Regions from separate parts of the Micromonospora sp. WMMD882 genome, predicted to be linked through region 2. Evidence: riboswitches for the same ligand, from Rfam matches in the RefSeq annotation. Region 2 holds a riboswitch; the other holds the start of a gene.
What was found. A riboswitch is a leader RNA that binds a small molecule or an ion and turns the genes downstream of it on or off. The one in region 2 is predicted to bind cobalamin.
Positions count from the first base shown of each region.

Region 1: another riboswitch for cobalamin. It lies ahead of O7606_RS15855 (ribonucleoside-diphosphate reductase subunit alpha); the one in region 2 lies ahead of O7606_RS03145 (prenyltransferase/squalene oxidase repeat-containing protein).

Region 1 is NZ_CP114903.1:3,797,861-3,802,267, reverse strand. Features, by position in the region: gene O7606_RS15865 (glycoside hydrolase family 43 protein) at 1-1,563, shown strand, start outside; gene O7606_RS15860 (cold shock domain-containing protein) at 1,684-2,103, shown strand; cobalamin riboswitch at 2,261-2,478, shown strand; gene O7606_RS15855 (ribonucleoside-diphosphate reductase subunit alpha) at 2,614-4,407, shown strand, end outside.
Region 2 is NZ_CP114903.1:797,967-802,373, reverse strand. Features, by position in the region: gene O7606_RS03155 (ABC transporter ATP-binding protein) at 1-1,155, opposite strand, end outside; gene O7606_RS03150 (helix-turn-helix transcriptional regulator) at 1,284-2,078, shown strand; cobalamin riboswitch at 2,087-2,228, shown strand; gene O7606_RS03145 (prenyltransferase/squalene oxidase repeat-containing protein) at 2,325-3,410, shown strand; gene O7606_RS03140 (hypothetical protein) at 3,449-3,928, shown strand; gene O7606_RS03135 (prenyltransferase/squalene oxidase repeat-containing protein) at 3,984-4,407, shown strand, end outside.

The DNA.
Region 1 (4,407 bases), 3.0 Mb from region 2:
CAGGCGCGCGGCACCACGGACGGCTGGCCCGACGGCACGTTCCGCAACCCGGTGCTGCCCGGCTTCCACCCGGACCCGAGCGTCTGCCGGGTCGGCGACGACTACTACCTGGTCTGTTCCAGCTTCGAGTACTTCCCCGGGGTGCCGATCTTCCACAGCCGGGACCTGGTGCACTGGGAGCAGATCGGCAACGTGCTGGACCGGCCGGGCCAGTTGACGTTGCCGCCGAGCACGGCGTCCTCCGGGGGCGTGTACGCGCCGACGCTGCGTCACCACGACGGGCGGTTCTGGCTGATCGTCACGAACTGCGCCGACGGTGGCGGCAACCTGCTGGTCACCGCCGAGGATCCGGCCGGCCCGTGGTCGGACCCGGTCCGGCTGCCCGGCGTCCCCGGCATTGACCCCGACCTGACCTGGGACGACGAGGGTGACTGCTGGTGCACGTACGCGGGGATCGAGCAGGTGCGGATCGACCCGCGCACCGGCCGGACGATCGGCGAGCCGCGCCGGTTGTGGTCCGGCGCGCCGGGCGCGCAGGCCCCGGAGGCCCCGCACCTGTACCGGGTCGGCGGCTACTGGTACCTGCTGATCGCCGAGGGCGGCACGGAACGCGGGCACGCCGTCTCGGTGGCCCGCGCCACCGCCCCCGGCGGGCCGTACGAGCCGTGCCCGGCGAACCCGGTCCTCACCCACCGGGGCACGAACCGGCCGATCCAGAACACCGGCCACGCCGACCTGGTGGAGGCCGCCGACGGCTCGTGGTGGCTGGTGCTGCTCGGCGTACGGCCCGGTGGCGGCACCCCCGGCTGGCACGTGCTCGGCCGGGAGACGTTCCTGGCCCCGGTGACCTGGGTCGACGGCTGGCCGGTGGTGGGTGGGGTCGAGCCGGTGATGGCGGCCCCGCCGTGGCCCGCGCGCCCGACGCCGCAGCCGCCGGCCCGGGACGACTTCGACGCCGTCGGGCTGCACCCGCGCTGGGTGTCGGTGCGGTCCCGGCCGGCGGAGAGCTGGTCGACGACCGAGCGGCCGGGCTGGCTCACGCTGCGGGCCCGGGGCGCGTCGATGGACGAGCGGGACGTCACGTTCCTGGGCCGCCGTCAGCAGCATCCGTCCTGCCGGGTACGGACGCTGGTCGACCCGGCGGGCGGGCGCGGCGGGCTGGTCGTACGGCTGGACGAGCGGCACCACCACGGCGTCGAGGTCGGCGACGGCGAGGCGCGGGTGCTGGTCCGGATCGGGTCGGTGCTGGCGACGGTGGCGACCCGGGCGGTCCCGGCCGGTCCGGTCCGGTTGCGGGTCGACGTGCTGGCCCCCGCGCCCGGCGACTGGCATCCCGGCAAGGAGCCGGACGTGCTGCGGTTCGGCGTGGAGTCGGCGGACGGCACGTTCGACGTGCTGGCGGAGCTGGACGGAAGGTACCTGTCGACGGAGGTCGCGGGCGGGTTCACCGGCCGGGTGATCGGCATGTACGCGGCCACCGGCAGCGTCCACTTCGACTGGTTCGACTACCAGCCCGAAGACGGGGACGGGGACCCGACGCCCCGGGACGGCGGGGCGATCTGAGGTGTTCCGGCCGGGCGGACACCTGGGCGGGCGCGCGGCATGGTCCAATGGTCCGGGGCCCGCTCGGGTTGGCCGTCGGGTCCGGTCGGTGGTGGTGAGCGTGTGGGGGCAGGGGTTGCTGTGGCGCTGGTAGGAAAGCTGATCCGGTTCGACGACGTGCGTGGCTACGGGTTCATCGCCCCGTCCGCCGGGGGCGAGGACGTCTTCGTCCACGCGAACGACTTCGGGGAACGCCGGCACGAGGTCCATTCCGGTCTGCGGGTGGAGTACGAGGTCGAGGAGGGCGAGCGCGGCCTGAAGGCGGCGAGCGTGCGGATCCTCGACACGCCGACGCCCCGGGTGGAGCGTCAGCCGGGCGCCGTGCGGGCGACCCGGGAGGACGACGACGGCCTGTGCGACGTGCTGTCGCCGCTGGAGTTCATGACCGAGGTGACCGAGTCGTTGATCACCCGGGTGCCGACGCTGACCGGCGCGCAGATCGCGGCGATCCGGGAGACGCTCACCGAGCGGGCCCGCGCCCACGGCTGGGTCGAGGCCTGACCGGTCCCCGCCCACGGCCGGGTCGGGGCGTGGCTGGCCCGTGCCCACGGCCGGGTCGGGGCATGGCTGGTCCGCGCCCACGGCGGGATCGGGGCGTGACCGATCGCCTACCGGGCGCGTCGACATCTGGTGTTGCCTTCGCTGTGTCGGCACCATATATAGTGCTCGCGTAGCTGGTTCGGGCGTTCCCGCACGGGAGCGTCCGGGGTAAGAGGGAACCCGGTGCGAGTCCGGGGCTGCCCCGCAGCGGTGAGTGGGAACGACCGCCGTCACACAGCACTGGGCCGTACGGCCTGGGAAGCGACGGCCAGTAGGCGACCGGGGGACCGGTCCGGCCCGCGAGCCCGAAGACCTGCCAGCGCGCCGTGCGCTGCCGCGCGCGGCGGTCGGAGGCCGCGCGGGACGGCCGACGCCATCAGCCGGCCGGACGGCCGGCGCGCCCCTGCGGCGGCCAGTGGCGTCTGTCCCCGCGCGTTCGTCGGCCTCGTCGACAGGCGTGATGGAGGGGACATGACGGTGATGCGGGTCCGCAAACGCAACGGGGACACCGAGCCGGTGGACGTCAACCGGATCGTCCGGGCGGTCGAACGGTGGGTCGGCGACCTGGACCAGGTGGACCCGCTGCGGGTGGCCACGAAGACGATCAGCGGCCTGTACGACGGGGCGACCACCGCCGAGCTGGACCGGCTCTCCATCCAGACGGCGGCGGAGCTGATCGGCGAGGAGCCGCAGTACTCGAAGCTGGCCGCCCGGCTGCTGGCCGCGTACGTTGACGCCGAGGTCCGTGGGCAGCAGGTGGCGAGCTTCAGTCAGTCCATCCGGTACGCGCACGGCCTCGGGCTGATCGGCGACGCGACGGCCGCGTTCGTGGCCGCGCACGCCGGGCAGCTCGACGACGCCGTGGACCCCGCCGGTGACCTGCGCTTCGAGTACTTCGGACTGCGTACCGTCGCCGACCGGTACCTGCTGCGGCACCCGGAGTCGCGGCTGGTGGTGGAGACGCCGCAGTTCTGGCTGCTGCGGGTGGCGTGCGGGCTGTCCCGGACGCCGGACGAGGCGGTCGGCTTCTACCGGCTGATGTCCAGCCTGGCGTACCTGCCCAGCTCGCCGACGCTGTTCAACTCGGGCACCCGGCACACCCAGATGTCGTCGTGTTTCCTGGTCGACTCGCCGCGCGACGAGCTGGACTCGATCTACGAGCGGTACCACCAGGTGGCGAAGCTGTCGAAGTTCTCCGGCGGCATCGGCATCGCCTGGTCCCGGGTACGCGGCCGGGGCGCGCTGATCCGGGGCACCAACGGCAGGTCCAACGGCATCGTGCCGTTCCTCAAGACCCTCGACGCCGGGGTGGCGGCGGTCAACCAGGGCGGCCGGCGCAAGGGCGCGGCCTGCGTCTACCTGGAGCCGTGGCACCCGGACGTCGAGGAGTTCCTGGAGCTGCGGGACAACACCGGCGAGGACGCCCGGCGCACCCACAACCTGAACCTGGCGAACTGGATCCCGGACGAGTTCATGCGTCGGGTCGAGGCGGACGGCGAGTGGTCGCTGATCGACCCGTCCGACGCCCCCGAGCTGCCCGACCTGTACGGGGAGGCGTTCGACGAGGCGTACCGGGCGGCCGAGAAGAAGGCCGTCCGCACGGTGCAGGCCCGCGACCTGTACGGGCGGATGATGCGCACCCTGGCGCAGACCGGCAACGGGTGGATGACGTTCAAGGACGCCTCGAACCGGCTCTCCAACCAGACCGGCGCGCCCGGCAACACCATCCACCTGTCGAACCTGTGCACCGAGATCCTGGAGGTGAACAGCGACACCGAGACCGCCGTGTGCAACCTCGGCTCGGTCAACCTCGGCGCGCACGTCACCGCCGAGGGCGTCGACTGGGAGAAGCTGCGCGCCACGGTCCGTACCGCGGTGGTGTTCCTGGACCGGGTCATCGACATCAACTACTACCCGGCCGAGCAGGCGGCGGCGTCGAACCCGCGGTGGCGGCCGGTCGGGCTCGGGCTGATGGGGTTGCAGGACGCGTTCTTCCGGCTGCGGCTGCCGTTCGACTCGGCGGCGGCCCGGGAGCTGTCCACCCGGGTGCAGGAGGAGATCCTGCTGACCGCCCTGGAGACGTCCGCCGGGCTGGCCGAGCGGTTCGGCCCGCATCCCGCGTACCCGCAGACCCGGGCCGCGCAGGGTGACCTGCACCCGGACCTGTGGGGCGTGGAGCCCGCGCAGACCGGCCGGTGGGCGGCGCTGCGCGAGCGGGTCGGCGCGCACGGGCTGCGCAACTCGCTGCTGGTGGCGATCGCCCCG
Region 2 (4,407 bases):
GGTGGCCGCCGGCAGGTAGTCGGCGGCGCGGGTCATGAAGCCGGTGTAGTCGCGGAAGTGCTGCCCCTCGGTGTACACCCGGTCGACCTGGAAGGTGACCGCGGCCAGCGACCGCTGCGCGGTCTGGATCGCGATGACGCAGGTCGCGGCGGCGGCGAGGGGGATCTGCCCGTCGACGAGCAGCAGGCCGAGCAGCACGTAGACCACGGTGACGGCGACCCCGCCGGTCATCGCGCCGACCGTGGTGGTCGTGGTGACCCGCCGGGCCAGCGCGAGCTGGATACCGGTCTCGACAGCCATCACCCGGTCGTACTGGTCGAGCAGGAACTCACGCAGCCGGTAGGAGCGCAGCTCGGCGGCGGAGTCACGCTCGGCCATCAGCCGGTGCAGCAGCCACAGCCGCCGACGCCGGACCGAACCGGCGGCGTACGTCTGGTAGCTCAGGTGCCCGGCGCGCAGCGACGCCCACGCGTTCGGCACGGTGGCCACCAGCAGCGCGAGCAGCAGCAACGGGTGGATCACCAGCACGGCGACGGCCACGGCGAGGACGCCGCTGAGGCCGGCGAGCAGGTTCGTCGACGCCTGCACCAGGCCGGTGGTGGAGTCCGCGCCACGGGAGGCGCGTTCCATGTCGTCGGCGAACGCGTCGGCGTCGAACGCCTCCAGCCGTACTGCCGTGGTGACCTCGAACAGGCCCCGTTCGACCTCGCGGTCCACCTTGGGCGTGAGGCCGTTCTGCGCGTACCCCGTCGCGGCGGCCATCCCGGCGCGCAGCGCGGTCACCGCTGCGAGGGCGACCAGGGCCGGCAGCGCGGCGCGGACCTTGTCGGCGGTGGGCCCGCCGGCGAACAGCTCCACCAGCACCCGCTGCGCGGCGATCAGCCCGAACGCCGACATCGCGCCGGCGAACAGCGTCGTGACGCCGACGATCGTGGTGCGGACCCGGTCGGCCCGCCAGCTCACCCGCAGGGCGGCCCGGATCAGGCGCGGCAGCTCGGAGAAGACGGCGAACACGCCGGCCTGGGCACGGGCCCGCACGCCGGTCTCCCACCACATCTCGCGCAGCTCCGGCAGCACCGGATCGTCAGGCGTCGGATCGCCGGCCGCCGACGCGGGCGGGGCGGCCGGTCGGTCGGGGTGGCCGGTCGTGAACATGCAGGGACGGTATGCGCCCGCCGGGTCGACACGCCCGCAACGCCGGGCGACGACATTGTCGGCAGATGGTCACCCGGGGTGGTTACCGTGTCGGCTCATCGTGACCGCGGCGACCGGGGGTGGCGGCGATGGGTGGGCCCGACGAGATCACCGCCGCCCGCCGCGCGCTCGGCCGGCACCTCGCCCACCTGCGCAGGGCCGCCGGCCACACCCAGCACGGCCTGGCCCGGCTCGTGCAGTACGGGCGCAGCTCGGTGGCGAACACCGAGACCGGCCGCCAGCATCCCGAGCGGTCGTTCTGGAGCCGGTGCGACACGGTGCTGCGGACCGGTGGCGTGCTGGCCGCCGAGCACGACCGCATCGCCGGCCTGGACGACCGACGGCGACGCCGTCCGGCGGCCCGCGCCGACGACCACGCCGCGCTCTGGGAGCACCGGACGCACATCGACGCCCACCGGTCGGCGTTGACGGACACCGCCGACGCCGACGCCCGGTTGGCGCGCCTGGAGGACGAGGTGCGGCAGGCGGTGGCCGACCGGGGGCGCTGCCCGCCCGCCACCCTGGTGGCCCGGCTGCGTCCGCTGCGGATCTGCGTGGACCAGCTCATGGCCACCCGGCAGCATCCGCCGCAACGCGTCCGCCTCTACACCGCCGCCGCCCGGCTGGCCGCGCTGCTGGCCGTCCTCGCCGTCGACCTGCGCGCCGTCCCGGTCGCCCGCGCCTACGCGGCCGAGGCCCTCGACCTGACCCGGGCCGCCTACCGGACCGAACCGCAGGCCAGAGCCGTTCACCGGACGGAACCGCAGGCCAGGGCCGCCTACCGGGCCGAACCGCAGGCCGGGGACGGGCCGCCGGGCAGGCCGGGCCGCGGGCCCGACATGCCGTCACCGTCCGCTCGCGACAGACGACGCGTTGACAGGTGACGGCCGCCCGGCAAGACTGTCGGCACAACTGCATCGCGTGTACGTGCGGGGGAAGTCCGGTCGAAGTCCGGCGCTGGCCCGCAACGGTAGGCCGTCGAGGTGACACCTCGGTGGCGAGCCCGAATACCCGTCGTACCCGCCTGTCCGCTCCCCCACCCGTCGTGGCCCACGGGTCGGAGTCCCGATCGCGCGCCGCTGCCGTTGGTCGGGGTTTCTGACGACCGCCGGGCCGGAAAGGCGCTTCCGATGGTCGTCCGCCTCAGCCGGCACCACCTGCTCGCCCTGTTCTGCGGCGTGTTCTCCGCCGTCACCCTCGCCGCGCCCGCCGTCGCCGTTCCAGCCGTCGCCGGCTCTGTCGCCACCACCCCGGTCGCCACCGTCGAGCGGACGGGGGTGACCCGTCCGGACGCCGCCGCCGGGTGGCTGGCCCGCCAACTCGTCGACGGGGAACGCTTCGAGACCGTCTTCGACGGCGTCGCCTACCCGGACCAGGGTCTCACCCTGGACGCGGTGTTCGCCTTCGCCGCCGCCGGGGTCGCCGACGACCACGGCGCGCGGGCGCTGGCCTGGGTCACCCGGCCGGACGTCCGCGACGGCTACCTCGGCGACGGCGACGCCGAGGCGTACGCGGGCGCCACGGCCAAACTCGCGCTCGCCGTCGCGGCGCGCGGCGGCGACCCGACCGACGTGGGCGGGGTGGACCTGGTCGACCGGCTCCGCTCCCTCCAGCAGCCCGGCGGACGGTTCGCCGACCGCTCGGCGTACGGCGACTACAGCAACGCGTTCAGCCAGTCGTTCGCGATCCTCGCGCTGCGCCGTACCGGGCCGGGCGTGCCGCCGGAGGCGGCCACCTGGCTGGCCGGCACCCGGTGCGCCGACGGCGGCTACCCGCTGCTGCCGGCGCAGCCGACCTGCGTGTCGGACGTGGACGCCACCGCGCTGGCGACGCAGGCGCTGCGGGCGGCCGGCCGCTCCGCCGACGCCGACGCCGGGCTGGCCTGGCTGCTGTCCGTGCAGCGCCCCGACGGCGGCTTCGCCAACGGGGCCGGCACGGCGAACGCGAACAGCACCGGGCTCGCCGCGCAGGCGCTGCGCGCCGGGCACCGCCCGCTGGCCTGGGCGCGGGCCCGGGGGTTCCTGGCCCGGCTCCAGGTGGGCTGCGCCGGCGCGCCGGCCGACCGGGGCGCCGTCGACTTCGACGGGGGCGCTTTCGACCGCGACACCGCCACCCGGGCCACCGCCCAGGCCGTCCTCGGCCTGACCGGAGTCGGGTACGACCACGTGTCCAGCGCCGACGCCACGGTGGGCGCGCCGCTGCCCACCTGCCCGTGAGCCGTCCCGCCCACCGCCGCTCCCGTCCAGGAGGACCCATGTTCCGTACCACCGTCCGAGCCCGACTGGCCGGTCTGCTGGCCGCCGTCGTCGCCGCCGTCACCCTGACCGCCGTCGAGCCGACGCCACCGGCGGCGCAGGCCGCCGCCTGCACCGGCGCCACCGGGGTCACCGTCGTGGTGGACTTCGCCGCGCTCGGTGGCGGCGTCCAGGTCGCCTGCGCCCCCGGTGACCCGGCCACCGGGCTGGCCGCCCTCCAGACGGCCGGTTTCACGGTGACCGGCACCAGCCGGTGGGGGCTGGCGTTCGTCTGCCGGATCAACGGCAAGCCCACCGCCGCCACCGACCCGTGCGTCAACACCCCACCGGTCACCGCGTACTGGTCGTACTGGCACGCCCCCGCCGGGGGCGCCTGGTCCTACAGCTCCTCCGGCGCGGGCAGCTACAACCCGGCCCCGGGCAGCGTCGAGGGCTGGGCGTTCGGGGCGGGCGCGCCGCCCAGCGTCCCCGCTCCCTGACCGTTAACCCCGGACGTGCCGGGGTCCTGACCCACCACTGCGTGAAAGGCATCCGATGCCCCTGTCCCGGCGTCCCGCCACCGGCCTCGGCGTGGTCGCGGCGACGACCCTCGCCGCGTTCTCCGTCCTCCCGTCGACCGTCGGGGCCGCGCCGGCCCCGACGGACACCACCGCCGGGCGCGCGGCCGCGTCCTGGCTGGCCGGCGAGTACGCCGACGGGGCGCTGCCCGGCCCGTTCGGCGGTCAGGACTGGGGCCTGACCGTCGACGGGCTGCTGGCGCTGGCCGCGACCGGCGTGGACACGCCGACCCGGCAGGCCGCGACCCGGCAGGTCGCGGCACACGTGCGGTCCTACAACAGTTACGACGACTACGGCATCGAGGGCTTCACCGACGGCGGGGCGACCGCGAAACTGCTCTACGCCGCCTCCGCCGTCGGGGCCGACCCCACCGACTTCGGCGGGTACGACCTGCGGGCGG